DNA from 4 places in the Peribacillus sp. AS_2 genome. Region 4 is predicted to be linked to each of the others. Evidence: riboswitches for the same ligand, from Rfam matches in the RefSeq annotation. Region 4 holds a riboswitch; each other region holds the start of a gene.
What was found. Region 4 has a riboswitch for thiamine pyrophosphate ahead of tenA (thiaminase II). Riboswitches for the same ligand answer to the same signal wherever they lie in the genome.
Positions count from the first base shown of each region.

Region 1: linked by a shared signal. The riboswitch ahead of OTG27_RS15680 (ABC transporter substrate-binding protein) and the one ahead of tenA (thiaminase II) in region 4 are both predicted to bind thiamine pyrophosphate.
Region 2: linked by a shared signal. The riboswitch ahead of tenA (thiaminase II) and the one ahead of tenA (thiaminase II) in region 4 are both predicted to bind thiamine pyrophosphate.
Region 3: linked by a shared signal. The riboswitch ahead of thiC (phosphomethylpyrimidine synthase ThiC) and the one ahead of tenA (thiaminase II) in region 4 are both predicted to bind thiamine pyrophosphate.

Region 1 covers NZ_JAPTGA010000008.1:62,997-71,017, forward strand. The annotation lists gene mbcS (acyl-CoA synthetase MbcS) at 1,212-2,795, shown strand; gene OTG27_RS15665 (amidohydrolase) at 2,950-4,551, shown strand; gene rarD (EamA family transporter RarD) at 4,632-5,561, shown strand; gene OTG27_RS15675 (protein-glutamine gamma-glutamyltransferase) at 5,654-6,481, opposite strand; TPP riboswitch at 6,794-6,903, shown strand; gene OTG27_RS15680 (ABC transporter substrate-binding protein) at 7,037-8,021, shown strand, end outside.
Region 2 covers NZ_JAPTGA010000004.1:366,550-374,570, forward strand. The annotation lists gene OTG27_RS09675 (DUF459 domain-containing protein) at 1-4, opposite strand, end outside; gene OTG27_RS09680 (GNAT family N-acetyltransferase) at 224-730, shown strand; gene OTG27_RS09685 (aspartyl-phosphate phosphatase Spo0E family protein) at 799-993, opposite strand; gene OTG27_RS09690 (Fur-regulated basic protein FbpA) at 1,246-1,434, opposite strand; SAM riboswitch class I at 1,605-1,709, opposite strand; TPP riboswitch at 1,867-1,971, shown strand; gene tenA (thiaminase II) at 2,069-2,758, shown strand; gene thiW (energy coupling factor transporter S component ThiW) at 2,774-3,295, shown strand; gene thiD (bifunctional hydroxymethylpyrimidine kinase/phosphomethylpyrimidine kinase) at 3,264-4,070, shown strand; gene thiM (hydroxyethylthiazole kinase) at 4,067-4,882, shown strand; gene thiE (thiamine phosphate synthase) at 4,863-5,495, shown strand; gene OTG27_RS09720 (MFS transporter) at 5,534-6,739, opposite strand; gene OTG27_RS09725 (aldehyde dehydrogenase family protein) at 7,010-8,021, shown strand, end outside.
Region 3 covers NZ_JAPTGA010000003.1:18,064-26,084, reverse strand. The annotation lists gene thiC (phosphomethylpyrimidine synthase ThiC) at 1-1,374, opposite strand, end outside; TPP riboswitch at 1,510-1,624, opposite strand; gene OTG27_RS05710 (HAD family hydrolase) at 1,742-2,530, opposite strand; gene OTG27_RS05705 (histidine phosphatase family protein) at 2,682-3,227, opposite strand; gene OTG27_RS05700 (hypothetical protein) at 3,449-3,901, opposite strand; gene OTG27_RS05695 (zinc-dependent alcohol dehydrogenase) at 4,193-5,332, opposite strand; gene OTG27_RS05690 (glycerophosphodiester phosphodiesterase) at 5,492-6,421, opposite strand; gene OTG27_RS05685 (sensor histidine kinase) at 7,028-8,021, shown strand, end outside.
Region 4 covers NZ_JAPTGA010000005.1:24,163-32,183, forward strand. The annotation lists gene OTG27_RS10290 (cobyrinic acid a,c-diamide synthase CobB) at 1-60, shown strand, start outside; gene cobA (uroporphyrinogen-III C-methyltransferase) at 99-908, shown strand; gene OTG27_RS10300 (nitroreductase family protein) at 887-1,450, shown strand; gene OTG27_RS10305 (cob(I)yrinic acid a,c-diamide adenosyltransferase) at 1,465-2,001, shown strand; gene OTG27_RS10310 (cobyric acid synthase) at 2,014-3,531, shown strand; gene OTG27_RS10315 (HU family DNA-binding protein) at 3,705-3,977, shown strand; gene OTG27_RS10320 (hypothetical protein) at 4,325-4,492, shown strand; gene OTG27_RS10325 (protein kinase domain-containing protein) at 4,489-5,217, opposite strand; gene OTG27_RS10330 (hypothetical protein) at 5,683-5,865, opposite strand; TPP riboswitch at 6,035-6,166, shown strand; gene tenA (thiaminase II) at 6,302-6,985, shown strand; gene OTG27_RS10340 (ECF transporter S component) at 7,001-7,585, shown strand; gene OTG27_RS10345 (ABC transporter ATP-binding protein) at 7,598-8,021, shown strand, end outside.

The DNA.
Region 1 (8,021 bases), on a different contig from region 4:
GTGGGTATGTGTAATGATTTCCACTCCAGGCACTCGCTTTCCGCGGGCGGTCCGTGAGCCTCCTCGGCGCTCGCCTGCGGTGTCTCCCTTGGCCACGCTTTTCCCGCAGGAGTCTCGTACCTTACGTTCCAATCACTACTGGCTCCTCATCTCCAATTCGTCTTTAGTCTGGCAGTTCCATCAATTTCCCGGCAAAAGGAGTTCCGAATTGCTCTCGCCCCGAACCAAAATTTTAAAGGTAAACTAGATAACTCTTCATAGTTTTTTTCAGTATTCCTTAAAGGATGGAAGAGATGTGCGACACTCCTGCCGAATAACTGGGTAGCCAAGACCCCACAGGCGCATGCTTTGATGAGCTTGGCAGACAGTCGGTCGGTCGAAGGGGAACGGGTTTCTGAAATAATCTGAAATGTTTTTTTGAAAAAACTGCAGGCTAGTCTCATCCAAAATTATGTTTAAGACTTGATAATCCTTTAAGTTTTTTTCTGTAATCCTTAAAGGATGGAAGAGATGTGCGACACTCCTGCCGAAAAACTGGCTAGCCGAGACCCCACAGACGCTTGCGTCGAGGAGGCTTGGCAGACAGTCGGCGGAGAGGGGAGCGGATCTCTGAAATCAACTGGAATGTTTTATTGAAAAAACTGAAGGCTGGTCTCATCCCGAATATGTTTAAGACTAGTTAATCCTTTAAGTTTTTTTCTGAAATCCTTATTGGATGGAAGAGATGTGCGACACTCCTGCCGAAAAACTGGCTAGCCGAGACCCCACAGACGCTTGCGTCGAGGAGGCCTGGCAGACAGTCGGCGGAAAGGGAGCGGAACTCTGAAATCAACTGGAATGTTTTATTGAAAAAACTGAAGGCTGGTCTCATCCCGAATATGTTTAAGACTAGTTAATCCTTTAAGTTTTTTTCTGAAATCCTTTAAAGGAATGAAGAGATATGCGACATTCCTGCTAGCCGAGACCCCACAGCCGCATGCTTTGATGAGGCTTGGCAGGCAGGCGGTGGAGAGGGATAGGGTTTCGAAAATCAGCGGAATTTTTAAAAAGAAAAACTGCAGGCAAACTCACTTTAGGAATTGTCTACAGGCTTAAGGGAGCGGATTCCTACACCCGCTCTCTTTTTTAATTTGTAAAAATAAATAGAAATTTTAGAGAAGTATCTTGTATAATGAGTAGGTACTAAGAGTTCATAATTGGAGGGGAAGAATATGAAGCGTGAAGACTTATTGGCTCCGGAACATTACAACTTAGTGAGTGAAATGGAACGTTATGCAAAAGATCCAGGTAAAGTTGCCGTACTTTGGGAGAACGAAACCGGAGATAAAAAACAACTTACATATGAGAATTTATTAAAAAGTGCAAATAAAATTGGAAATGCCTTCAAGAAAAAAGGACTGGGTAAAGGTGATACGGTCCTCATCATAATCCCCCGTTTGGTGGAAGCTTATCAAGTGTATTTAGCAGCATTGAAAATTGGCATGATTGTCATCCCTTGTTCTGAAATGCTTCGTGCGAAGGACTTGCAGTACCGAGTCAACCATGGTGATGTCAAAGGAATCATCAGTTATCATGAATATACTGACGAATTGAATGAAATAGAAGGAGCGGAAAGCCTCCTGAAGTTTTCAATCGGAAAACGAATCGAAAATTGGCTGGATTTGAATGAGCTCGCCGATGAGGAATCCGATCAGCTGACCATGGCTGACACGAAGAGTGAGGATATGGCATTCTTATCGTATACTTCCGGAACGACAGGAAATCCAAAAGGGGTCGTCCATACACATGGATGGGCTTATGCCCATTTGAAAACGTCCGCTGCAAACTGGCTAGGAATCAGCGAAACGGATGTCGTTTGGGCAACTGCAGGCCCAGGGTGGCAAAAGTGGATCTGGAGTCCTTTCCTGGCGGTTCTGGGGACTGGAGCGACAGGCCTTGCCTATCATGGAAAGTTCGAGGCGAAAAAATATCTTCAGCTGCTTCAGGACTACAAAGTGAATGCATTATGCTGTACACCAACCGAGTATCGATTGATTGCAAAGGTGGATAACCTTGATGATTATGATTTATCCCATCTTCATAGTGCCGTATCAGCCGGAGAGCCTTTAAATCAAAAAGTGTTCGAGGTCTTTAAGAACCATTTCCAGATTGAAGTGCGTGATGGGTATGGACAGACCGAAAATACCTTGTTGGTTGGTGTAACAAAAGGCATGGAAATTAAATTGGGCTCCATGGGCAAACCGACTCCGGGCAACCATGTGGAAATCATCGATGACTCCGGTAAACCTTGTTCGCCTGGCGTAGTGGGGGATATTGCCGTACATGTCGATACACCTGCTCTTTTTAAAGAATATTTTAAAGATCCCGAGCGGACATCGCAGCAATTCCGCGGGGACTATTATATCACCGGCGATCAAGCGAAAAAGGATGAGGATGGTTATTTCTGGTTTGAGGGTCGTTCTGATGATATCATCATCAGTTCGGGATATACGATCGGACCGTTTGAAGTGGAAGATGCACTCGTTAAGCATCCATATGTTAAAGAGTGTGCCGTTATAGCAAGTCCTGATGAAATAAGGGGAAATGTGGTCAAGGCGTATGTCGTCTTGATGGATGATATCGATCCGAACAGCCAGGACTTGATCAAGACGCTTCAATCGCACGTGAAAGAATTGACTGCTCCATATAAATATCCAAGGAAAATCGAATTTTTAGAAGAGCTTCCCAAAACGACATCAGGTAAAATCAAACGGGTGGATTTACGGAAAAGGGAAGAAGCACTCCTTAACAATTGATTGAAATGCATGAACGTCAGCCTTCAAGGCTGGCGTTTTTTTTATTGACAGGGACTTGGGTAAAAGCATAAATATGGGAATTCGTGTTATGAGATGGTACACTTACTGCATATCTGCACAGTAACAATCATTTAATAAGGAGTGTAAAGCCGGAATGGGAACGTTATGGTTCAATGGGTCGATTTATACGATGATTAAAGAAAATGATCAAGTGGAGGCAGTCTTCACTGAAAAGGGGGTAATTGTTGATACCGGCAGCCTGGACCATTTGAAAAATGAACATGCCGGCAATATTTCCAGGGAAATCGACTTAAAAGGACAAACGATGCTGCCGGGATTAGTGGATAGTCACCTTCATTTGGTCGGACATGGTGAAAGACTGCTTCGTCTAGACCTCTCTTTGATGGATAGCAGGGAGTCGATCATGAAATCCTTGAAGGAAAAGTGCTTAAAGACCCCGGCCGGAAAGTGGATCGTTGCCGAAGGGTGGAATGAAAATGAATGGCCGAGGCCTGAATTGATATTACGGGATGAGCTTGACGCGATATCGGCAGATCATCCCATCGTATTGAAAAGGGTCTGCCGTCATGCCTTGGTGGTCAATTCCCGGGCCCTTTTGGAAGCGGATATTAAAGAAGATATAAAAGAACCTTCAGGCGGGGTGATCTGCCGTTATCCTGACGGACGTTTAAATGGATTATTTAAAGAAAGCCAGGCGCAGAACCTTATTTTAGACAGCCTTCCCGGCATTGATCAAGAGTATATCGAAAACGCGCTCACAGAGGCCATAGAAGACGCATATAAGCTAGGTTTGACTGGCGGTCATACCGAGGACCTCCATTACTACAATGGCTTCATACCGACATATCAGGCGTTTAAATCGGTAATCGAGGACCGGGAAATGGCCTTTCGCGCCAACTTGCTCGTCCATCACGAAGCGTTAGAAGAAATGCTGGCAGCAGGCGGCGGCTATCAGAAAGGTACGCGATATATCAAATTCGACAGCATGAAGATCTTTACCGACGGCTCCTTAGGCGGACGCACAGCCCTGTTGAGCGAACCTTATGTAGATCAAAAGAATACGAATGGAGTCGCGATATTCACTGAAAACGAGCTTCAGGAATGGGTGAAAAAAGCAAGGGCTGCCGGAATGCCGATTGCTGTCCATGCGATTGGCGATCTCGCTTTTGAATACGTATTGAATGCAATTGAAGCCCTCCCCCCGAAAAAGGGACAGAGGGACCGGCTCATCCATGCGCAGATTGTACGGCCGGAGCTTTTGGAGCGTGCGGCAAAGCTGCCGGTAATCTTTGATATTCAACCGGGGTTCGTTCCGTCCGATTTTCCGTGGGTGGAAGAAAAGGTATCAGCCGATCTATTGGAATCCTCCTATGCCTGGAGAACCTATTTGAACATGGGCATCATTTGTGCGGGAGGGTCGGATGCACCCATTGAACCATTAAATCCGATTTTGGGCATTCATGCCGCTGTCACAAGGATGAAAATCAACAGTGAGGACCGCACCGTATATGGTTTGTCTGAAAGGCTTTCCGTTTTCGAGGCTTTCGCATTGTATACCAAAGGGAGTGCTGTAGCAATCGGCCAGGAAAAACGCCGCGGTGTGATCAATAAAGGGTACGATGCCGATTTTACCGTGTTTAATCTGGATGTCTTTGCTGTTGCACCGGATGATCTCCTGAAAGCTGAGGCGGTCATGACGGTCATCGATGACAAAATCATGTATGATAAAAATTAACAGTTGCAAAAAAAGAAATGGAAATACAAAATTGTTAGATGGAGTTAGATAAAGGAATGTAAATGGAAAGAAGGCTTGTTATGAAAGTGGATCAACAAAAAGAAGGGGCGATTTATGCAGCCCTTTCTTACATGATGTGGGGAGTTGTGCCGGTTTACTGGAAGTTCCTTCAGGGAGTCGGTGCAATAGAAATTTTAGCTCAGAGGGTATTATGGTCTTTCGTGTTCATGCTGGTTTTATTGATGTTCATGAAAAAATGGCAGGCGTTTCTAGATTATGTCAAAAACATAATGGGCAATCCGAAACTCTTTACGGCATTACTAACGGCGTCACTGCTTGTTACAGCTAATTGGGGAGTGTTCATATGGGCCGTTAACTCAGGACGGATCCTCGACACGAGCCTTGGATATTATATCAATCCGCTCGTCAGTGTACTATTGGGAGTGATAGTCTTAAAAGAAAAATTGAGCGGGGCCCAAATCATTTCATTCCTGCTTGCAGGAATCGGAGTCTTGATCCTTGGCATTCATTTCGGCACGATCCCGTGGATCTCTCTTGTTTTGGCCATGACCTTTGGATTATACGGTCTGGCAAAAAAAATGATCAAGGCCGAATCGGCAATCGGGCTGACGCTCGAAACGATGATGGTAACGCCTCTGGCCCTAGGTTACCTGATTTACTTGATGAACAGGTCGGAAATGCAATTCTTTACAGACGGGAGCACAAGCTTGCTGTTGGTGGGCGGCGGGATTGCCACGGCATTGCCTCTTTTATATTTTGCAAAAGGGGCCGAGAAGATCCCGTTATCGATGCTAGGCATTTTTCAGTATATCGCTCCGACCTTATCTTTATTGATCGGGGTATTCGTCTATCATGAAAGTTTCACCAAAGCACATCTTTTAGCCTTTTTGTTCATATGGTCGGCCTTGGCTGTTTATACACTATCCATAACGAAATGGGGGCAGGCAAGTGCCCGCAGGTTCAAAGGCAAAGGGAATATTGGTGCTTGAATAGAAAAAATGCTTGGGGAATTTTCTGCCCAAGCATTTTTTTATGTCGATATTCAATAAAACGGATTTATGGCATAGGCGAAATGCCAGGGTCATGAAAGGTATATCTTCGAACCTATTTCAGAAACAATACAATTGGAAAGGCTGGCAGGACTGTTATCGGGCTTGGCACGGGGGTTATTTAGTTGGAATTGTCTATAGAAGGAACTATCCAGGGAAATGATATGCGTTGTCAGAAATGCTGATATGGTGGCGAATGGCTTTCTATTGCTATTTAATTCATCGATGATTCCCTGTGCAGTGGTAATCCCGATCCCGTGGCCATAAAAGAGGTTATTCCCTAATAATATGGCATTTTCACCTTGCCATTCAGGGGTTGCCAAGTCGTGATCAGGGTTTTTGAAGTAAACGCAATCACCTGGTAAATAATCCCTTCCTTGATGAATAATGAGAGCCATATTCTGTGGAGGGCGAAAGTCATATAAAAATAGGTCTGAAAAAAGATGGTCGAAATTCCTAGGGCCGATCAAATCCAAAATCGCCTTTAAAAAAGTGACGACCATTGCTGTACCGCATTCGAAGGCATAAAGCCCTCCATTCATGAAAATGTCAACGAGCGCAGCATGAGGGAGAATCCCTGGCTGAAGGGTAAAGGTGCCATCCTTTGAAAGGTGCCAATAACGTTGATTGGATTGAGACTCCTCAAGTGTGGAAAAATCCGGACCGCTTTTATCCAACGCAATAGCTGCCTCTATGACTCGGTTCCTCAGCTGTATCTCGAAATTAAAATCCCCAAAGTTCCGGTATTCAAAAACGTTAGAATCTTCCGCCAAGCATTGAAGAGTTTCAAGCGATTTGGCAGAGGCTGTACCTGGTTGGATTTGACTGACATCTAACCATTTGTGATTAATCTTTATCATGACATATCCACCTTTTGCTTATGAAATTAAGGGTTTAATAAAACAAGTAAACAAAAATGTCTACATGTAATGCTCATTATATGAATGCTTGAAAAGAAATGACTATTTGGAACGTGTCCGCCGCCGTTGCAGCCAAGAATGATTGGAACGGAAAGAGGCAGAATTATTTTGCTTTCAATGATTTTCGTTCCAAAAGATATTTGCAAGATATCCTGAAGTGCCAGGAATACCTTTCCAATTAGAGAGAAGAAGCAAATTAGTATTCCTTTTTCCCCATGAATTGATATAATGAGAGAGAAAAGTTCATATGTGCGAGAAATGTAGGGGGGCCAGTACTGCTGGCTGAGATTGCATCCATTAGATGCTGACTCTTTGAACCTGATCTGGGTGATGCCAGCGGAGGGAACATATTATGACTGATTTTCTGTTTTGTATGTTAACGTCCGAATTCATCTTCGGGCGTTTTTTGCTTTTTTATCCAGTATTTGAATAGCCCTGGAGCCCTATTATGGTTCCGGCATATGAATCTTATAAGATGTGTAGGAGGATAATGACTTGAATAAATTCTTACCACTGTTAACTTCGTTCTTCCTTTTAGCTGGATGCGGAGCAGGCGGAACTAATGAAAAAGAAGAAGCATCTAAAAATGAAAAATTAAAGAAGGTATCGGTCGTGCTCGATTGGACACCGAATACAAACCATACAGGATTGTATGTAGCCAAGGAAAAAGGTTATTTTAAAGAACAAGGTCTTGATGTGGAAATTATCATGCCAGGTGAAGCTGGAGCTGATAAGCTTGTCGCTTCAGGGAAATCTGAATTTGGCGTGAGCTATCAAGAGGGCATAACACAGGCCCGCGTACAGGGTGTGCCGATTGTTTCGGTAGCTGCCGTCATCCAGCATAATACTTCGGGATTCGCTTCCCCTGAGGCTAAGGACATTACGACTCCCAAGGATTTTGAAGGGAAAACGTATGGTGGCTGGGGATCTCCGGTTGAAAAGGCCATTATTGATTCACTCATGAAAAAGGAAAATGCGGATGTAAATAAAGTGGACATAGTCAATACAGGAGACATGGATTTTTTCACTTCGGTTAAAAGGGATATAGATTTTGCCTGGATTTATTATGGTTGGACAGGCATTGAGGCTGAGTTGCGAAATGATAAGCTTAATATGGTGTACTTAACGGAATACTCTGATAAGCTTGATTACTATACGCCTGTTTTGACTACAAATGAAAAGATGATAAAAGAAGATCCCGAGACTGTTAAAGCATTCGTCCATGCAGCTTCGAAAGGATACCAGTTTGCGATTAAGAATCCTGATGATGCAGCAGATATGTTAATTGAGTCTGCACCGGATCTTGATCCAAAACTAGTGAAGAAAAGCCAGGAGTGGCTTGCAGCCAAGTATCAGGATGATGCTCCGCGATGGGGTGAACAAAAGCTTGAAATTTGGAAGAATTACAGTGAGTGGATGACTGAAAATAAGCTTCTTGAAGGTGATTTCGATCCTGAAAAGGCATTTACCAATGAATTTT
Region 2 (8,021 bases), on a different contig from region 4:
TCATTTGGTTCTCCTCTTGTCTTTTTACTAGAAGTATTTAATCTTGTTCATACCCAAAAAATCTGCAGTACTAACATAAAAAAGAATTGTCAGATAAAGAATAAAGAGTGTATGATAATATAAAACTTTCAATGGATTGGGTTTCATTCAACGTCCCTAAAACCAAAAACGGGATTACCCTTCATTCTGGAGATTGAATAAATGATAGTTAGGAGTTTAAATCATGGAAGAACACATAGAGTTTAGAGAGGCAGAACTATCTGATCTACCCAGAATTGTTGAAATATATAATTCGACAATTGCTTCAAGGATGGTCACGGCAGATACGGAACCTGTATCCGTCCAATCGAGGGTTAAATGGTTTGAGGAACATCATTCAGAAAGTAGACCGCTATATATCATTACTATAGAAGGGAAAACCGCTGGATGGATGAGCTTTCAATCCTTTTATGGCCGACCGGCATATAATTCCACTGCCGAAATCAGCATTTACATTGATGATTATTTCCGGGGAAAAGGAATTGGACAAATTTCGATTCGAAAGGCAATTGAATTGAGTCCAAAATTAGGTGTTAAGACTTTATTGGGTTTCATTTTCGCCCATAATACACCAAGCCTTAAGCTTTTTTCTAAATTCGGGTTTGAAGAATGGGCACATTTACCTCAAGTTGCCGAGATGGATGGCATTGAGCGGGATTTGATCATTCTAGGTAAACGTGTCGATATTTAAATATAATTCTTTAGAGCTATTGCCTTGAGCAGTAGCTTTTTTAGATTAATACAGGTCGAATTGCTAATTTAAAAATACCTATATGCTTCTTGAAGAGAAAAATATTCAGAATCTCTTTTACTTGCTAACGCATTCAATAGCGTATCCAATTCTTGGCTGGCTTGTACAGTCAGCAGACTTGTTAAGCCGTAAATCGCTCCCAACTTTATCATTTCCTGTCTCTTCTCTTCAACTTTTTCTATAGTTACCTTACGGCAATGCATCATAGACACCTCCCATTTATTCAATATTTTTACACTTTTATCATAATGAAATCACTAGTTAAAATCAACTATTTTCCAGAAATTAAATGTGTTATTTTATAGGTCAAATGTGACAAAACACCTATTTTGTTATTTAATTATGTATAATTTGTGTCGTTTTCTAATAAACGCAAAAAAAGCATCCACTAGTGTAGACTGCGAATGCTTACATCATATCCCTTATCCAAAAATCCAAATATTGTATTCCGATTACTATGTCATCCATTCAGAAGGTGACTCGTTATTAGGTCTATTTATAACAATCTTATATTCATCTTCAAGTACTTTTAATGGGGCATCATAAAGGTGCCTTTCATCAGAGGTTTTGTATACTCCATTGGCCAATAGCTCTTCAATGAGTTTTGCCTTCCTCTGTTCAATCCTCTTAAATAATTCTGCCATGTAAATGGCTCCTTTCCGTCCTAGTGCCTGCTTCTAGTTAGCTAAACTTTATCAACTTGTTTGATTTCACCAAATTATATATACCTTTTCTAGTATGTCACTAAACGTTATTTCCCAAAAATAAAAGCCCCTTCTAATTTAAGAAGAGGCTGACAGTGTCCGTTCGGCTCTTCTTATCTTCCAAGCATATGCTTGTTGGATTTAGCACAGTTCCCTAAACGGGTCCGCTGCCGAGGTTTCTTAGGGCCAAGTCCCTCCACCTCTCTGGATAAGAATTCAATATATAATGATGTAGAAATGATTCTATCCTAATAATCTTCAAAAGTCAATTACCTGGTTCTCCCTTTTTTCCTGGACATAAAGTGATTCCTCTTTCAAATACGGGTTGCATTTTCTTGTCTTTCTGATATGATGTCAGTAATTACATACAATTCACACCACTAGGGGAGTCTTTTTTAAGACTGAGATGGAATTAGTTCCGGACCCTTTGAACCTGAACCGGCTCATACCGGCGGAGGGAAGTGGATGATATCGTCCATTTTACAGACTATATCCATCTACCCCGTTCCGTATTCAGGAACGGGGTTTTTTATTTAACAAAGGTAAAGGGAGCCATTCTATAGGAGGATGAACAATGGAGAATACAAAATTAGAAACATTCAGTGATAGACTGCATGCACGGGCAAAAGAGATTTGGAAAAGGAACCATTCACATCCCTTTGTCCAAGCAATTGGAAACGGCACACTTCCTGAAAAGAAATTTGCCTATTACCTGAAGCAGGACTATGTCTATCTCATGGATTATTCCAAGCTCTTTGCTTTAGGTGTCATCAAAGCCCATAACATCGAAACTATGTCAAAATTTGCGAGCATTTTAAATGAAACCCTTCAAGTGGAAATGGATATTCATCGGCATTATGCTTCCGAATTCGGGATCAGCTCCAAGGAATTGGAAAATACAGAACCTACTCCAACCACTCTAGCCTATACAGGTTACATGCTAAATGCAGCTCAGCATGGGACTTTGGCAGACTTGATCGCCTGTCTCCTGCCCTGCGCTTGGGATTATTATGAAATCGGTTTGCTATTAAAAGAACAAAATGGAGCAGCACTGGAAAACAATCGCTACGCAGATTGGATAAGGTCCTATTCATCTCCTGAATTCGGGGAAGCACACAAGTGGCTAATCGCTTTGTTGGAAGAATTGACGGAAGGCATGCCTGAAAAGGAACTTCTTAGATTAGAAAAGCACTTTTTGGTTACTTCCCGATATGAATATTTATTCTGGGACATGGTTCAAAATGAGCAGGATTGGCCTCTGTAGGTGGTTGACATGAGGATGAACCCTATCAAGAAACTGACATTGACTGCCATGATCACGGCTTTAACGACGCTTACCAGTTCATTTATTTTCATCCCTGCAGGATTTGCAAAAATCTTTCCTATTCAACATCTGGCAAATGTCCTGACGGCGGTTCTATTGGGGCCTGCATATGCGGTGACACAAGCTTTTTTAGTTTCCATTATTAGAAACATGATTGGTACCGGTTCAATTTTCGCCTTTCCCGGCAGCATGATTGGTGCACTTTTGGCCGCCATCCTTTACCGAAAAACACAAAGCTTAAAATTCGCCTGTTTAGGGGAAGTGATCGGGACCGGCTTTCTCGGTTCCCTGGCCTGTTATCCGCTTGCAACCCTCCTATTGGGAGAAAAAGCTGCTCTTTTTGGTTTTTTACCGGCTTTTATGTTCAGTTCATTCGCAGGTGCGATTTTAGCTTTCATATTACTTAAAATATTGCTAAAAAATACTTATATGAAGGGGTTTTTTTATGAAAACAGCATTAACGATCGCAGGCTCTGATTCAGGGGGCGGTGCTGGAATACAAGCGGATTTAAAAACATTTTCTGCACATGGTGTATTTGGAATGTCTGCCATCACAGCCGTTACTGCCCAAAACACAATGGAAGTCCGTTCTGTACAGCCCATTGAAACTGCTATCATATCGGATCAAATTGCAGCTATCTTTGAAGATATTCCTGTCGATGCAGTAAAAATAGGCATGCTTGGATCAAAAGAAATCGTGGAAACGGTCGCTGCGTCCCTTAAAACCTTCATGCCTGCCATCGTTATCCTTGACCCTGTCATGATTTCCAAAAGCGGCCACCATTTGCTCGACGAAAAGGCCGTCTCTGCCTTAAAAATGGAATTGCTTCCGCTTGCAAATCTTGTAACACCCAATGTACCAGAAGCGGAAGTACTTACTGGCTTCCCGATTCGGACGAAACAAGATTTCTACAGGGCATGCATTTCGATACAAGAAATGGGTCCCAAATCCGTTTTACTTAAAGGCGGCCATGCAGCAGGAAATCCAAATGATCTTTTTTATGATGGGACTGACTTCCACTGGATCAAGGGAGAGCGCATTCATACAAAAAACACTCATGGTACGGGCTGTACCCTATCATCCGCCATTACATCTAACCTGGCAAATGGACTGCCATTGCAAGTGTCGATCGAGCAAGCCAAGACCTATATTTCCGAAGCGATACGCAATAGCTTTTCAATCGGTAAAGGTCATGGACCTGTCCATCATTTTCATTCATATTCAAAAAAAGAAAGGAGTGACTTATTATGAAGGTTTCCTCAGCCGATTTATTTATGAAGGTAAAAGAAAGGAAACCACTCGTTCACCAAATCACCAACTTTGTTACGGTCAATGACTGTGCAAATGCCACCCTTGCCATCGGAGGTTCACCAGTAATGACATCGAGCCCAAGAGAAGTGGCGGATATGGTCAAATTAGCAGATGCATTGGTCCTGAATTTCGGTACGATCGATGATAAGGCCTTGGAAGCAATGGAGATTGCCGGTAAAACGGCAAATGCCCTGGACATCCCAGTCATTTTGGACCCGGTGGGCGTTGGTGCCACCTCCTATCGTACAGAGCAAGTCAAAGAGCTCCTAAGTAAGGTTACTTTCCAAATCATTCGCGGAAATGCGAGTGAAATCCTGTCATTGATAGGTGGGGATACCGTTACTCGCGGGGTGGATTCGGGGGAACTTGCGATTAGCAATGCAGAGCTGGCTGCACGAGCGGCAAATGAATTGAATAGCATCATCGTGGTCAGCGGAGCTAAGGATGCGGTCAGCGATGGAAAACATACGTCCATCATCGATAACGGGAACCTCCTTTTAACTAATGTTACAGGTACCGGTTGCATGTCCACTGCTCTTATCGGAACTTTTTCCGGAGTCACCGATGATTTCTATTCTGCAGCAATTGCCGGTATCTCAACAATGAGCATTTCAGGGGAACTAGCAGCCGCAACCCTTCAAAAGGATGAAGGAACAGGTACTTTCCGTGTGCGATTAATCGATGCCATATCAAGAATGGATAAGGAAATCTGGATGCATGAGGTGAAAATAAGTGAAGAAGTCCCAAATTGATTTAAGCCTGTATTTAGTTACGGAAGAGTCCATAGCAATAGAAGAATTGACCAAAATCATTGCACAATCGGTTTCAGGAGGAGTCTCGATCGTACAACTTAGAGAGAAAAACAATTCCTCCCTCTCCTTTTATGAAAAAGCATCTGCATTAAAACAGTTATTGAATGAGCTTTCCATTCCCCTTATCATCAATGACCGGGTGGATATAGCACTTGCGGTTGGAGCGGACGGAATTCATATTGGGCAAGATGACCTTCCACTGCCTGTCGTCAAAAAAATGGTACCTGAAGATATGATTGTCGGTGTATCTGTCTCCACTCTTGAAGAAGCTCTCGAAGCCGAACGAAATGGAGCGGATTATATCGGGGTCGGTTCCGTTTTCCCCACCAAGACCAAACAAGATGCAACCCTAATGGCACTTGAGGATCTGGGGGAAATTTGCCGCGGCGTATCCATTCCCGCAGTAGCCATCGGGGGTATAACTGCCGATAACATTTCCGCTCTTTCTGATAGCGGACTATCAGGTACCGCAGTCGTATCGGCCATCATGAATGCAGATAATCCGAAGACTGCCTCCGAATCCCTTTTAAAAATCATAAAAGACTTTAAATAACAAAAGGATGGGGACTGCATGCAGCCCCCATCCTTTGTTTATGTCAAAACGGTATTCTTTGTTTCCTTCCCAAAAGCCACGGCAACTGCCCCCACTAAAATAGCAATTGTAAAAATGGTGAAAATCGAAGAAATCGGGGTGTCTGCGGCAACTAAATACCCAACAAGCAAAGGTCCAAGAACACCGCCAATCCTCCCGATCCCTGCAGCTAACCCAGCCCCTGTACCGCGAACTGATGTTGGATACTGTTCAGGGGTGTACGCATAAAGTGCCCCCCATGCCCCCAGGTTGAAGAAAGAGAGGAACAATCCGGAAACTATCAGCAGTGCCAGCCCCTCTGCCGATCCAAAGAAAAAGGCACTGACGGCCGTCCCAATTAAGTATGTGATCAAAACGAATTTACGTCCCATCTTCTCTATCAGCCATGCAGCTGAAAAATAACCCGGAAGCTGTGCGAGCGTCATGATCAAAACATATTCAAAGCTTTGAATCATGCTGAAGCCTTTAAGGACCATCACACTTGGCAGCCATAAAAACATCCCATAATAGGAAAAGACCACGCAAAACCATAGAATCCACAATACAAGGGTCTGACGGGAGTAATCCTTTTTCCAGACACTTTTCATATTGCTTAATACAGATGGTCTTTGCTTTTTTTCAAGTTCCGTATACTTTGGTGAATCCGGCAGTTTCAAGCGTAGATACAGCGCATATAAAGCTGGAGCTGCGCTCAATAATAATGCAACCCGCCAACCATAAGCCGGTATGATGAAATAGGATATGAGTGCTGCCAAAATCCAGCCAACCGCCCAAAAGCTTTCAAGAAGGACGACAACCCTTCCCCTTTTACTCGCTTCAACACTTTCAGAGACCAATGTCGAGGCAACCGGAAGTTCTCCCCCAAGTCCCATTCCAATCAAAAAACGCAATATCAAGAACAGGCTGAGTGTACTGACTGCTGCAGACAGGCCACTTGCGATCGAAAACAATAATAAAGTAATGATAAAGACATTCTTTCGTCCGACCCTGTCGGCCATCGCACCAAAGAATACGGCGCCAACAGCCATTCCTATGGAGTTTATGCTCCCAATCCAGCCAACCTGCTCACTGGTTAAGTTCCAATCCTGCTTTAATGCAACAATGATGAAAGAAAGCATACCGACATCAAGTGCATCGAACATCCATCCAAGACCCGCAACACCAAGTAACTTACGCTGCGATATCATTTTCGCATTATTTCCCATATATTCCTCCTGAAGAACTTTAGACCTTCTTGTTATTTTATCCTTTTTCATTTTAACTATTAACTTTCATTTTTGCTATAGTAATTACACATGTCTTGACAAAATAATACTACATTTTTTTAATAGATGAAGAAATCTTGGATATTCTGTCGAATGTTATAGATTGAATATTCCCTTTTTTTCATTTATCATAAAAATTGGCAATCATAGCGTTAACAATAAGTCATCATGTTTTGCCCAAGATAAACATTTTATTCAGGAGGGTAATTAATGACAAATCTAACGTTAGAAGTAAGTGGAAAGCTGCAAAAATTTTTAACAGGACCAAAAAAGCTCTATATTAATGGTCAGTTTGTAGAAAGTGCTTCAAAAAAAACCTTCTCCACTCCTAATCCTGCTACAGGACAAAAACTTGCCGATGTTTATGAAGCTGATAAAGAAGATATCGACTTAGCCGTCAAAGCTGCACGCAAAGCATTCGATGAAGGTCCTTGGTCAAGAATGAGCGCAGCTGCACGCAGTAGACTGATGTATAAACTAGCCGATTTAATGGAAGAAAATAAAACTGAACTTGCTCAATTGGAAACGTTGGATAATGGGAAACCAATCAGTGAAACTACAAATGCCGACATTCCTTTAGCAATTGAACATATGAGATATTTTGCTGGCTGGTCCACCAAGATTGTTGGACAGACCATCCCGGTAAGCGGAAATTACTTTAACTACACGAAACACGAGGCTGTTGGTGTTGTCGGCCAAATCATCCCATGGAACTTTCCGCTTCTTATGGCGATGTGGAAACTGGGAGCGGCACTTGCTACAGGTTGTACGGTCATATTAAAGCCCGCTGAGCAAACACCGCTTTCCGCTCTTTACCTGGCTGAATTATTGGCTGAAGCCGGTTTCCCTGATGGGGTCGTCAATATCGTTCCCGGTTTTGGTGAAACGGCTGGACAAGCGCTTGTCGACCACCCGCAAGTAAATAAAATCGCATTTACCGGCTCGACCGAAGTTGGAAAATTGATCATGCGTTCCGCTTCATATTCATTGAAACGGGTCACATTGGAACTTGGAGGGAAATCGCCAAACATCATCCTGCCTGATGCGGATTTCTCAAAAGCCATCCCTGGAGCTTTGAATGGGGTCATGTTTAACCAAGGTCAGGTATGCTGTGCCGGCTCAAGGGTTTATATCCAAAAGAAACATTATGATAATGTTGTTGCCGATATGGCTAGCCATGCAAAAAACATCAAACAAGGGATAGGCCTGGATCCAAGTACCC
Region 3 (8,021 bases), on a different contig from region 4:
TGTCACATAGCAAAGCATGGCCGTTCCAAACCATCCAATCATGGCAGCACCAATCGCAGAAGTGATATGGTCGTATCCAGGAGCTATGTCCGTCGTCAATGGTCCCAGGGTATAGAATGGTGCTTCTTGACAGACTTCCAGCTGTTTATCCATATTTTCTTTAATCAAATGCATCGGTACGTGACCGGGTCCCTCCACCATGACTTGAACATCGTGCTTCCAAGCAATCTTCGTCAATTCCCCAAGTGTTTCCAATTCCGCAAATTGTGCCTCATCGTTTGCATCTGCAATGGATCCCGGACGGAGACCGTCACCTAATGAGAAAGAAACATCATACGTCTTCATGATTTCACAAATCTCTTCAAAGTGTGTATAGAGAAAGCTTTCTTGGTGGTGGGCCAAGCACCATTGTGCCATGATGGAGCCTCCCCGGGAAACAATACCCGTAACTCGCTTTGCTGTCATTGGGATGTATCGCAAAAGCACACCAGCGTGTATGGTGAAGTAATCGACACCTTGCTCAGCCTGCTCGATTAATGTATCCCGGAATACTTCCCAATTTAAATCTTCCGCGACCCCATTCACTTTTTCCAATGCTTGATATATCGGAACCGTCCCAACAGGCACAGGTGAATTCCTGATAATCCATTCCCGCGTCGTGTGAATATTCTTTCCTGTGGAAAGATCCATTATGTTGTCTGCACCCCATCGTGTAGCCCAAGTCATTTTCTCCACTTCAGCTTCGATCGATGAACTGACAGCTGAATTTCCAATATTCGCATTTATCTTCACGTGAAAATTACGTCCGATGATCATCGGCTCACTTTCAGGATGGTTAATATTTGCCGGAATAATTGCCCGCCCGCTAGCTACCTCTTCCCTTACAAACTCAGGGGCTACATTTTCCCTGATCGAAATGAACTCCATTTCTGGAGTAATGATCCCTTTGCGGGCATAATGGAGCTGGGTTACGTTTTTCCCTTTCACCGCACGCAATGGTTTTCTTTTCAATCCCGGAAAAACTTCGGCATTGGATTGTGACTCCACTTTTCTATATCCGTTATCTTCCGGCTTTATTTCACGCCCTTCATACTCTTCAACATCTTCCCGTTCCAGAACCCAGCTGCGTCTAATCGGGGCAAGGCCTTTATGAATATCAATCGGATATTCTGAATCCGTATAGAAGCCGCTTGTATCATATACACGTAAAGGCGGATTCTCCTCTTCGCCGAATGCCCCTGTCGTCGGACTTAGCTCAATTTCACGCATAGGTACTTTAATATCGGGTCTAGATCCCTCAACATACACTTTTTTACTCCCGGCAAAACTGGACATAATTGAAACGTTCATGTCATTTACTGAATTACTCTTCATGATTTCATTTCTCCTTTTTAAGTTCATTTAAAAAGGACAAAATCCAATCCACTTCGCACGAAAAAGCCAGGTCTCATATTTAAGACCCGGCTAACGTTAGTATGACTACAGAAATGACCAATTGAAAGGTCATCGTTTAGTAGATTCTAACTTCCCCACGCTGGTATGAACCAGATCAGGTCCTGAGGGTTAAGAAGCTTAAGCGCTTCTCTCTCAGCCCAACTTTTATTGGACACCCCTAGTCTGAATAATTTAATTGATTACAGGGTAACTATATCTCACCCTTTTCATTCTGTAAATAATTTAAAAGACCTAGTATTTTCTCTGCAATCATCTAAAAATTTGTTATTTGGAGGAGGACCGCCAATTAATTCCCCAGGCTCCCAAGGATAGGGAAAAGCTCCTCTAAATGCGTGATTTCGTAGGTTGGAATCACTTCATTCCGTTCCTTATCATGGCGATTTATCCAAACCGACTTTATGCCTACCCGTGATGCTCCAAGGATATCGGTCATTAAATTATCGCCGACCATCAATACTTCATCCTTATCTAGCTCCATGATTTCCAAAGCATGCTCAAAAATGGAGGCATCCGGTTTACCTCGTCCAAATGCGCCTGAAATCACGATTTGGTCGAAATAAGGAACCAGTTCAGGCGTTATTTCAAGTTTGGTATTTTGCAGCTCAGGAGATCCGTTCGTAAGCAATAGCAATTTGTACTTCCCTTTTAATTCATCCAGAACACGGAATGTTTCTTCATAGATAAATGGCTTTTTGCGTCTTTCGGCCGGGAAACGTTCTGCCAGTTCAAGTCCAAATTCCGGGTCATTGATCCCTAATGCCTTCAAGCCCCTCGTCCACGCTTCTTTCCGATAAGCCGGTACAATCCCGGCCATCTTCCGGAATTCATCATGATCATCCTGAAAATTCCCCCATAGTCCCTCAAATGGGTTGATTCCAATCATTTGAGTGAATGCATATGTATCGTAAGAAGAATAAAGATCACGCGCTTCCTTCCGCACCGCTTCTTCAAACTCGTCGACATTCAGACCATATTTCTCCTTGGCAACTTCGCATGTGGCCACAAAAGCCTCTTTTACACTTTTCTGATCCCATAGTAATGTATCATCTAAATCAAAAAAAACTGCCTTCAGCAAAATGTCCACCCCTCTTTCCCCAATATTGAATTCGTAAAAATTACACTATTACAATAATAAACCACAACCAATAAAAAAAGAATAACTATTCGGAAAATGCATGCCTCTTTCTTCGCAAAATGGCTTCCCTTTTCCGGTGGGAACCATATATTCATTTCCCTTTTCCGCTTTCAAATACATACAGTTTTCCATTGCTGGCAATCTTGAATTTTGGACCGGTGAACCCCCGTCGGATCAGCTCTTTCCTCATATATACCATGAGGGCGGCATGACTCACGATCAGAACATTCCTTTCCCCCTTTGCAAAGACTTCATCCAATACTTTTTTGATTCTTTGCTCAGCAAACTTAATTTCCGCCCTTGTCTGCTTGTTGATCACCGAGCAGCAGCGAATCCAGATGGCCCAAAGGATGAACGGCAGCTTAATCCTTCCCCTCAGAGGGGGAGAAGGAATTTCCCGCAGCTCCTCCATCCGATGAACCGTGCCTGGAAAGATGTGTTCCGCTGTCTTGACGGCTCTCGACATATCACTGCAATAACATTCCTGCCATTCCTCCATGCCAAATAAAGTCGTTCCATAAATAATATCCGCTGCATCATAGTCCACAAACCATTGCTTCATATCATCCGCCGTCACAGATTTCCCAGTAGGAAATTCATGTGCCACCTTAAAATGCCGTACCAAACCAATTTTCATATATTCTCCTTTTTATCTTTTAAAATATTCGTTTCTATTTCTTATAAAAGCCCTTAACAATATATTAACCTATGTAAAGCAATATAATAAATGCAAATTGAAACCATTAAAACCTGGTCAAAGGTTCTCCAAATTGTGTCACTGCAAGAATTTAATTATCATAAGGAAAAACATTATGGCCATATGTAAAAAAGAGAAAGCATATCGCCTTCTCCTTTCGTTTAATCTATGAATTGGAGTTCTGTTATCTTACATCTTTTCCTGAATTTATATTTCCCGCTCAAATCACTGAATTGATAATCATTTAGGGATTTCCCCAGTTGTTCCCTTAGTTTATCCGCCGTGATGGATTCCTCAACTGTCTCTTTCCAATTTTCATTTCCCATTATCTCTTCGAACGGAATGGTAGTCAGGACCTCATCATATATCTGGATGCTTTGATCGATGCCGAAGCTGCCATAGATACTGCCATTTTCATCGGCAAAGATATGCTCCGATTCCAATTCTTCCACCAATACTTCCAGGTATCCCTTTGCCTTAACAGGCTTGATGGCAATCTCCGCTTCTGCCTTTACAGGTCCCAATCTCTTATCTATGATCTCTATCGTCAATTTAACGTGAACGGGCGGATAACCAAACCCTTCACAAAGTTCTGCTGCCGAGTTATATACCATCTGAACATCCTCCTTTTGTCACTATCATTATATAATATAAATACTCCATTCCCTTACCAAAAACCCTTATTCAAGTTCACTTGGCACTGCATCTCTCCTTCATCATCGGAAGCCCCTTTAAAACGGCATCATGGTAAAAAAAGTGTAACCCTATTTCCTCACTTCAAGGGTATGATGATCATTTATCACGAGTCATTTATACGTTTATCCATAATACACCATTAACTATTTATGAACATAACCAAAAAGTCCAATGCAACTCCATGCATTGGACTTTTTATAAGCTTCACATTATGGCTTTAGCACCACTTTAATACATTCATCTTCATGATCGTTAAAGATTTGATAAGCCTCACTCGCTTTTTCGAGAGGGACTTTATGGGATATGATCTCCGTGGGGTCGAACTTTCCAGCCGTGATTTCATCAAAAAGCTTTGGCATGTAGTGAATGACTGGTGCTTGTCCCATTTTCAGGTTAATGTTCCGCTCAAATATATTGCCTAATGGGAACATATTATATTTCGAACCGTATACGCCAGTCAGTTGAATCGTGCCGAATTTACGTACGGCGTTAAGGGCAATCTCGATCGCACTTAACGTTCCACCCTGAAGTTTCAGCTTTTGCTCAATCGCCTCTATCGTCGATTTCTTCCCATCCATTCCCACACAATCTATGACTACATCGGCCCCGCCTGAAGTGATTTCCTTAATGTAGCTGCCCATATCGTTATATTCATCGAAGTTATACGCCTCTACCTTATTCATCCGTTTAGCCTTATTGAGTCTATAAGGTAGATTGTCGATGGCAATGACCCTTTTTGCTCCTTTCATCCAAGCGAACTTCTGAGCCATCAATCCAATCGGTCCACAGCCCAATATCGCTACCGTATCATCTTTATTGACGCCAGCGTTCTCTACACTCCAATATGCGGTTGGCAGCACATCAGACATGAACAAAAGCGACTCATCTTCTAGTTCGCATGACTCTGGGATGACAAACGGCATGAAGTTTCCATATGGTACCCTTAAATATTCTGCCTGCCCGCCTGGATAGTTCCCATATCGTTCCGTAAAACCAAAGTACCCGCCTGTATCCACCGCTTCATTAGGGTTGGAATTATCACATTGACTCTCCATATCATGTTCACAATAATAACAGTGCCCGCAAGAAATGTTGAAAGGCAGGACAACCCTGTCTCCTTTTTTCACCTTTGTCACTTCCGGACCCACTTCTTCGACGATGCCCATCGGTTCATGGCCAATGACATAATCTTTATGCGTCGGCAAAGCCCCCTGATATATATGGAGGTCGGACCCGCATATAGCTGTTGAAGTCACTCGGACGATAATATCATCCTTTTCCTGAAGTTTCGGATCTTCAACCTGTTTTACCTGTATATCTTTTGCTCCTTGAAAAGTTACAGCCTTCATAATCAACCTCCTAAAATTTTCTTGATTTATTTTATATACCCGTCCGAAAGACTACTAAGCCTATGGACATCTAATTTCCCCAAGAATTAATCGCCCATTATGCTGCACCTGGATGACAAAAAAAAAGCCCCGGAAACCGGAACTCACATTTGAAACTATTTATTTAGTAACTTTATTTCCATTATCTTTGTGTTTATACTCACTTAGTACCTCGTTGAACACATCGGGATAATTCGTAAACAGCCCCGTTGCACCCCATTCAAGCGCCTTTTTCATATCGGCTCTTTCATTTACTGTATATGGATGGAATTGGAGGTCATGGTTTCGAACCATCTTCACATATTGTCCGTCAACTTTACTAAAGTTCGGGCCAACGCCAACTGCATATTCCTTTATGGATTCCAATTCTTCATCGGAAATGGTTGCTTGGGTCTTGTATGAAAAAAGTTGCACAAGAGGTAACTTTGGATTCAAGTCATGAACCTTCATAAGGCTTTCTTTACTGAACGATTGTATTAATACATTGTTTGTACGGCCCTTCGAATCCACCATTTTATATTCTTCCAGAACCTGCAGAAGTTCTTCTTCCATCCCTGGATACACATCAGGGGACTTTGTTTCGATATAGTAATTGGCCTTCTTTCCAAACTTCTTAAAGACTTCTTCAAGAGTAGGGACCTTTAACCCTTCATATCCCTCTTTTGCCAATTGTGGATATTTTTCATTGAACCAAGTACCGGCGTCCAGTTTCTTGATTTCTGCCAGCGTTAAATCCTTCACAAGTCCAGTACCATTCGTTGTACGATCCACTTTTTCATCATGCATTGCTACCAATCTACCATCCTTGGTCATTTGAAGATCGATTTCTATGTAGTCGCCTTTCATTTGTTCTCCCATTTGATAAGCGGGAATGGTATGTTCAGGTGCATAACCAGAAGCTCCCCTATGTGCGACATTCACAATTTTCTTCTCATAAATAGACGAATTGGAATGATTTCCATTTGCAGCGGAGGCCCCCATTGAAGTAGCCTGCAATATAAAGGCCGCGCTCATCATACAAAAACCGAATTTCTTTAGATTCGTTTTCATTTCCCTCTCTCCCTCCTATTATTACCATTATTTTAAAAGGGGAATGTGAATCTACAGCGAATATAATGTAAAGAAATAATATAGTAGTTAAAATGGTTAAAATAACCTATCAAAAACAGGGCATTCATGCAGTACGTTCTACCCAACCAAAAAGTTGAATGAAAACTTTATTGTTTGATTAATGATAAGAAGCCTTCTAAAAGCCTCTTTTTCTAAAAAAATATAAAATATTTCTTGGCATGTACATATTGAAATAGTAGAAAAAAACGATCGTCCAAATGATTATAACTAAATATTTCTAAACCCTCCGCTTTTATGCAAGTCATGCTTCTTATTCAAACAATTTAAATCTTCCATACCTATAATAAACCAAACTTTCAGACGATAAATCCCATATATTGGAGAGGACGCACCGATGTTGACACACCTTTCCATTTCCATAATATAGATAGAAAGGTTATCGATGACAAAATCTATCTTTTTCTGATTTACAAAAAACTAGTATCATATTACTATTAAGCAAACAGAATATTAATACTAAGGGGAATTATGTTAAAAAATTATCAATATTATCAAAACAAACACCGATTTATACTGAAGGCTTTCATGGCAATGATATCCTTTTTACTATTAGTTGGGATTTCTGTATCACCTATAAGTTGGAAAGATAATCCCTACGAGATGACATTACAGGTCATTTTAATATCGGGGATGATAATTTCTCTGTTATTTTTCTTAAAAACAGAAGTCAATTTTTATAAAACCCTATTCATTTTCTTAATTACTGTTTATTTTTATAGCAAGTTTTGGATATTCCCGGATACTGCCATCATGCTGGCCTTATTCGCTATAGCACCCTTGTTTCCCATTTTTCTCTTTGATAAGATCGGGTTTTATATTGTGGCCAGTTTAAATATCTTATTAGGTCCCGCTTCCATCTTGATCATTTCAAAAACGGATCTTCAACACACTTATGAATATGTCGCTTTGGATAGTTTCGGCAACACGCTTAATTTCATCGCTATACAAATCATATTGGTATTCGTATTCATAGGAACCAATAATAGGATGGAATCCAATAATGCATTTCATAAGGAAATACAGCAGGCCAAGCAATTGAACTCAGTCGGACAGCTAGCTGCCACCATTGCACATGAGATACGTAATCCGATTACAGTCGTTAAAGGGTTTGCCCAGCTATTAGATCAAGAGAAGGAACTGAATGAAACGGAAAAATTTTATGTACAGACCATGCTTACGGAACTTGAATATACACAAGTGATTATCAATGACTATTTGTCTTTAGCTAAACCGCAAACGGATAATGTACAGGTCATTCCTTTAAATGATGAAATCCAAAAGATTTCCGACCTATTGACCAGTTTTGCCAATAATCGCAACATCGGCTTTCTTCTCGATTTCCGTGACGACCTGCACATTAACATGAATCCCATCGAGCTTAAACAGATACTGGTCAATATCATGAAAAATGGAATTGAGTCAATGAACAAACCCGGATTCATCAAGGTGGAAACAGAGCAGGAACGCACTATGGCAAAAATACGAATAACGGATACAGGAATAGGGTTATCAAAAGAGC
Region 4 (8,021 bases):
AACTGGATTGATGCTTGCTTAAAACAAAAAAACAGATCTGCCCATGAAACTATCAACTAGTAAAAGGTATTTTTTGAAGCTTAAGAGGAGGCGCGAGCATGAAACCGGGAAAAGTTCATCTGGTCGGTGCGGGTCCCGGAGATCCGAAATTGATTACTGTATATGGACTGGAATGTATCCAAAAGGCGGATGTCATTGCATATGACAGGCTTGTCAATCCAGAACTATTAAACTATGCAAAAGAAGATGCAGAACTGGTGTATTGCGGGAAATCACCAGGGAAACATCATCTCATTCAAAATGAAATACATGAACTTTTAGTGGAGAAAGCCTTACAGGGGAAAAACGTCACCCGTCTGAAGGGTGGAGATCCATTTGTCTTCGGGCGGGGCGGTGAGGAAGCGGAAATACTGGCTGCAAACGGGATTGAATATGATATCGTCCCAGGAATCACAGCAGGAATCGCAGCACCGGCTTATGCGGGCATCCCGGTAACCCACCGTGAACATGCCTCAAGTTATGCCATTGTGACAGGCCATGGCCGTGATTACAAGGGGCAGGATAACCTGAATTGGCAGGCGTTGGCTCAAGGCATAGATACCATTGCCTTTTATATGGGAATTGGTAATATGCCGTTCATCTGTGAAAAATTGATGGAGCATGGCAGGGATGGTAAAACGCCAGTGGCCGTCATTGAATGGGGCACGACAGATAAACAAAGGACGATCACCGGTACTTTGAGTTCGATTTCTTCGAAGGCTGTAAAAGAAGAAATTCAAAATCCGTCAATCTTTCTAGTAGGGGATGTCGTCCAATTAAGAGAAAAAATCCAATGGTTTGAAAGAGTGATTGAATCAGAGTCCATTATGGAAGGGAATGAATTGGAATGTCCATCATTCAAGAATTGAAGGAACGCCGGGCGATAAGGAATTACGAAGAAAAAGAAGTGGAAGATCAAAAAATCAGGCAGTTATTGGAAGCGGCTACGTATGCCCCTAACGACCGATTGCGTGAACCTTGGAGTTTTTATGTAATCAAGGGAGAAGCGAAGCACCGGTATGAAAGTTTGGCAGAAAGGTATCTGCATGAGCGCTTCCCTACCAAACCAAAATTGATTGAGAGTTCACTGGAAGTTGTTAAGACGACACCGCTCATCATTGTCGTGACTTCTGATATTTTGCCGGATGATCCAGATTCATCCGAAGACAATGTATTCGCGTCTTGTTGCGCTGTCCATTCGATGTGGCTTGCCGCAAAAGAGCTAGGTCTTGGATTCGTTTGGCGGACTAGAGGAGTGGGTCTTGTCAGGGATGAACGCCTGCACGAATTTATCGGCTCACCGGATAACAAAAAAGTGATCGGCACCATTTTTGTCGGATACCCAAAAGGAGATCAACCGGTTCCTGCTACTAAAAGGACTTCATACATAGAAAAAACAGTTTGGTTATGAGGGTAGGTGAGTGAGTGGCACGCAGAGGATTAATGCTTATTTATACCGGAAATGGGAAGGGCAAGACGACTGCCTCATTAGGTGTGACTTTAAGGGCTATCGGCAGAGGAATGAATGTCAAATACCTTCAGTTCATAAAATCTCCAGAGCGTACATATGGGGAAGCATTGGCATTGGGAAAGTTAGGAGTTAAAATGGAACAGCTAGGTATTGGTTTCACATGGACCAAAACCCCGGAAGAGCATCGCAATGCATTGGCGTTAGCTTGGGAAAAGGTGAAACTTGCCCTTGCTGATCCGGGCATTGATTTACTTGTTTTGGATGAGCTGAACAATGCTTTAGCCATTTCCAAATTCCCGATTGATGATGTCTTGCCATTGGCTGAAGTCATCGATGCAATACGAAATCGTCCCGCTCATATGCATATAGTCATTACCGGCAGGGACGCCAAGCCAGAGCTTATGGAAATGGCGGATTTGGTTTCATCGATTGAGGCGACCAAGCATTATTATGACGAGGGTATCGGTGCTGTCAAAGGATTAGAGTTTTAGGGGGTGAGCGTAATGAAGGCACGATCCATCATGATACAAGGGACGTCATCCGATGTAGGGAAAAGTTTGATTTGTACGGCGTTTTGCCGGGTATTTTCCAATAAAGGATTACGTGTCGTCCCTTTCAAATCACAAAACATGGCTTTGAATTCTTATGTAACCTTGGATGGCGGTGAAATCGGACGGGCTCAGGGAGTACAGGCGGAAGCAGCACGGATAACGGCAACGACTGATATGAATCCGATATTACTGAAACCAAAGCAGGATATGGTTTCGGAAGTGATCGTTCACGGAAAACATTTTCTTGATATGAATGCAAAAAGCTATCGGTCCCAATTTGTCCAGGAAGCCATGCCCATCATCCGTAAATCGGTGGAAAAACTACAAGATGAATATGACATCATAGTACTCGAAGGGGCAGGAAGTCCTGCTGAAATTAACCTTAAGGACCGGGATATTGCAAATATGCGAATGGCTAAACTCACGGATGCGGCTGTCATTTTAGTGGCCGATATTGATCGTGGTGGAGTATTTGCGTCCATTATCGGGACACTTGCCTTATTGGATAAAGAAGAACGAGATAGTGTAAAGGGGATCATCATCAATAAATTTCGTGGCATGCGTGAATTGTTGGACGATGGCATTGAATGGGTGGAAAAGGAAACCGGGATTCCGGTCCTCGGGGTGCTGCCCTATCTAGACGTGAATATTGAAGCGGAAGATTCACTTGCCCTCTCTTCCTTACGTTTTAAAAAACCTAAAAAGGCTGAGTTTCCGATCGATGTAGCCGTCCTGAGATTTCCGCGGATCTCCAATTTTACAGATGTGGATCCTTTTTTCGACGAACCGGGAGTAGGTGTCCGACTTGTTAGCAGTGTCCATGAGTTAGGTAATCCCGATCTGCTAATTTTGCCGGGTACAAAAAACACGATGGAAGATTTAGAGTGGTTGAAACGTATGGGATTTGATCGGGCCATCGATGAACGGCGGAAACAAGGAACGATGATCTTCGGCATATGCGGCGGTTTTCAAATGCTAGGGACTAAACTTTTCGATCCTGATGCTATCGAGGGTGATGGTGAGAACGCAGAAGGGCTTTCGCTTCTTCCGGTGGAAACCGTCTTTCAAGCAGAAAAGAAGACGGTACAAATGGAAGGTGTCCTTTCTGCTGGGATAATGGAAAGTCAAATGAATCTTAACGGTTTCGAAATACATTTAGGCAGAACGACATTGAAGTCACAAGTAAGGCCCTTTCTATTATTGAAGGATGGAAGAGAGGATGGAGCCATTTCCAATGACAACCAAGTTATGGGAACATATCTCCATGGAATATTCCATAATCGCTTGTTCACTAGATTACTGGTTAACCAAATTCGACGGAACAAGGGGTTGGATGAAGTGAAGGAAAACGTTCAAAGCGACTCGGAGCGCAGGGAGGAAGCGTATAATCTTTTGGCTTCTCATCTGGAAGAAAACATTGATATGGATACCGTCTATCAATGGCTGCAGCTCGAAACTGCAGAAAGTTGAACAAGAGTCAGACCGTGCTTAGTATGTTGATCAAGGCCCTTTTATTTGCAAGAAAGATCAATTTTGAGCTGCATTTCCTTTTATTTAGCCATAATAAGTGACAGAGGCATACAAGATATGTTATGTTGTCTTCTCTACATATTTTATACAAAATAAAAGGATGAGGTGTTCATATGAATAAAACAGAATTAGTGAGCAGTGTTGCAGCACAAGCTGAACTGACAAAAGACGAAGCAAAAAAAGTAGTGGATGCATTGTTTGAAACAATCACGGCTACACTTGCTAAAGATGAAAAAATCCAATTAGTTGGTTTTGGTACATTTGAAGTGCGTGACCGTGCTGCCCGTACAGGAAGAAACCCGCAAACTGGCGAAGAAATACAAATTGCAGCTAGTAAAGTACCTGCTTTTAAAGCAGGAAAGGAATTAAAAGAAGCTGTAAAATAAAAGGTGAACGAAGAAAAAAACCTGGCGATGAAATATGCGCCAGGTTTTTTTTACTGACTGATTCGAAAAACAGATAATATATTCCGAATGTAACTAAGAAATGGGAAAGATAAAAAATCGACTTTGTCATCGATTCGTATGTTGTAAGAGCCATTTGGAGTTTCATAAATTAAAGGGATCAGGGCGTTCCCATGACCAACAATGAAAAAAGCCGAATCTATGAAGCAGTAATGGATTGTAACACAAATGAAAAAAAATTATAGTACTTATTAATAAGGTTTATACTGTGACTATGTTAGGCTAAATGAATAACAGGCTTTAAAACCAAAATAAAAGAGGTGAAAGAAATGCTGAAGAAAATAATGAAAAAAATCAAACAGCTTTCCCAAGGCAGCAGTGAGCGAAGACATGGGCATTATCGCCGAGGCAGCAGCAGCAGCAGCCGGGGGTACAAAAGGTATCCCATGAGTGGAAGTGACCGCTACAAAAGAAAAGGGCGGGGCAGCAGCAGCTAATTCCAATTCTTTGACTTCAATACTGCCTGAAGGTCCATTGAGATATCTTTAATATTTGAGTAAGGTTCTTGGATGCTTAATAACCTTTTCAGTATATGCACGGTTTCTTTTTCTAACGAAAGCTCTTCTGTCCAAGGAAGTGCTTTTTTACTTTTGGAAGCGTACGTCGTATAAAGTACATATAGAAGTATTTCCCCCAAGTCGTAAAAATCCTGCCTTTTCAGCTGCAAAATGGATTCTTTTGCGAGGTTGGCGGAATTGATCATCTTGGACAAACCAAAGTCTATCAAAATGGGCTGATGGTTCTTAAGTAGAATATTCGGTATACGTATATCTTGATGGAAAATGTCATGCTCATGTAGATAACATACTAAATCGACCAGCTTAACCAGAAAATGTAGAGACTCTTTCTCATTGAACGTTAATTGATTCGAGAAAATATGGTCTTCTAAATTATTCCCTTCTATGAAATCCATCACAAAATAAACATTTCCATCTTGCGAAAATTTCTCGTGAAATTTAGGGATATTTCTGTGGTTTAACATTCGTAATATGGAAATTTCATTTTCAAATTGTTTCAGCTCTTTTTTACTGCGGCGTTTACTTTTCCGGAGCTGTTTGATCACTATATTTTCATTCATTTTCAAATCATTGCAAAGATAAACAATACCGTAGCTTCCTGTTCCGATTACAGCTTTTACCTCGTAGCGGTAATTCAAAACCACACTCTTTTTTAAAGGAATATCCACAAAAAATTGGTATAACTTTCTAAATGTACGCAAAATTGAAACTTTCCTCACCACTTTCATCTATTCAAGTCAAGAACAAAAAAAGGCCGTTATTAATTAAGCTGGAAATATGAATGAACATGGATAGTTTAACACTGATTTTTGATAATGCGGTAATGAAAGTCATTTCTTCGGGGCGATCTTTTGATAGTTCACAATTAAAAATAAATTTTTCATATAATTTCACATTATGAAATTATATGGTTTTTAAAAATATTAAGTTTACTATAATGAATTCATAATAAAAGAGTAGGAGGTGATGAGGTGGATGGGCGCGAGTTGAGAAGTTGCTTTGGGAAATCCCTAACCGGCGTCATAATAGTGAGCTGGATTGATGGAAAGTTCAAAAGGGGATTACTGTGAATTCATTAAATTCACGAGTAAAGCAGCTGAATTCACGAGTCAAGTGGCCAATTCACGAGTAAAACAGCAGAATTCACGAGTAAACCGGCAAAACTCACGAGTAAAGTAGTAGAATTCACGAGTAAAACTGTAGAACTCACGAGTAAACCGGTAAAACTTACGAGTAACCATTATATTCACGAGTAAAATTGCAAAACTCACGAGTAAACCGGTAAAACTCACGAGTAAACTACTAACTGAGCTCCCTTTGATCAAATTCTTTGAAGGCTACGGGAAAAGAGGGGATGGAAGATTGAAAGTTTAGTAACCCTAAATCAAGAAAACTTTTCTAATACGTTTGACAATTGGATTTATCGTGTTAATATAAAGGCAAATGAATTTAATATACAATTTGTACCACTAGGGGTGCTTTATAGGTAAAAGTTGATTTTTTACCCACAAAAGCTGAGATTGAAGTATGACTTTAAGACCCTTAGAACCTGATCTGGTTTATACCAGCGTAGGGAAGTGGGGTCTGGAACTATACATTTCCGTATTATTTCAAGTACAACCACTTTCTTTACGTTTAAGAAAGTGGTTTTTTGTTTGCAAAAAAAGGGGTGATAAGTGTTTTTTTCTGTAACGTTCAATGAAAAAATACAATTTGGAGGTAATGGACATGAAGTTTTCAGAGGAAATCCGTAAGGAAGTTGATCACATTTGGGAAGCTAGTTTTAATCATCCTTTTGTTGCAGGAATAGGAGATGGCACATTGCCATTGGAGTGTTTCCGTTTTTATGTCATGCAAGATGCCTATTATTTATCTCATTTTGCTAGAGTTCAAGCCTTAGGGGCAGTCAAAGCTACGGATTTACATACAACAAGCAGGCTTGCCGGCCATGCACAAGGAACATATGAAGCGGAGTTGAAGCTTCATGAGAATTTTTCCGAGAGATTAGGCATCACAAAAGAAGAACGGGAAAATTTCAAGCCTGCCCCGACTGCCTATGCTTATACTTCCCATATGTATCGTGCGGCATATTCGGGACATTTAGGAGATGTTATTGCAGCTATCTTGCCGTGTTACTGGCTGTATTATGAGATAGGTGAAAAGCTGCAAGGGTGCATGCCCGAAGAGCCGATTTATCAAGAATGGATAGCGGCTTACGGAGGAGAGTGGTTCCGCACTTTGGTGGAAGAACAAATTGCGAGGCTGGATGAGATAGCTGAAAAAGTAACTGAAGAAGATAAGGCGAGAATGAAAGAGCATTTTATTCTCAGCAGCCAATATGAATACTCATTTTGGGAAATGGCTTATCGTTTAGAGACATGGCCCGTTCATAAGGAAACATTAGAAGTATAAAAGGAGAATGAAACAATGAAAAAAGGATTGAAATTAACGGATATATTAGTCACGATCGTGATTGCGGTAGCATTTGGAATCGTTTATATCCTTTGGGGTTCGATTTATTATTCCGTTAAACCATTAGGATTACATCTGGATCAACTTATTTATGGAATGTGGTTTATAGCTGGCCCCGTCGCCTTCTTAATTTTACGGAAACCGGGTGTGGCACTTTTGGCGGAGATAGCTGCAGCTTCCGGGGAGTTCTTCCTTGGTTCACCATGGGGGCTGACCGTACTGTTATATGGGGTGGTCCAAGGTTTGTTAGCGGAACTGGTGTTCATGACTTTCAAATATAAAAAATTCAATATGCCGGTGGCCGTTTTAGCTGCGATAGCTTCCTGCCTGGCATCAGTTATCATGGATTTTGCATACGGGGAAATAGGTGCGCTTTCAACTTGGAATCTATCGTTATTCATGATAGCGAGGTTTGTGGGTTCCATATTATTTGCAGGTGTGACCGCTTATTATCTAGTTAAAGTCCTGGAAGCAACAGGAGTAACAAATCTTGTGCGTCCGGTTTCCAATAAAGATTATGCAGAACTGGATCAAAAGTAGAGGTTGAGGGCCATGGAACCAATCGTTTCTGTTGAAAAGTTAAGAATGAAATTTCCCGGTGATGAATTTTTGATATTCAAGGACCTATCACTATCGTTTGATCAAGGAGAAAAAGTGCTATTGTTGGGACCATCAGGATGTGGTAAGTCCACTCTGTTGCAAGTGTTAAGCGGATTGATTCCGAATTCCATCGAAGTCCCGATGAAAGCGGAGAAATTGAAATGCCCTTCTTCATGGGGGTATGTTTTTCAAGACCCTGATAGCCAGTTTTGCATGCCATTTGCCGATGAGGAAATTGCCTTTGTCCTTGAGAATCTTTCCGTCCCTAAAGAAGAAATGAAAGAGAAAATTGAAAATCAAATCCGTAATGTAGGATTGAACCTAGGGCATACAAGTATAGAAACATTATCAGGCGGGATGAAACAGCGTCTGGCAA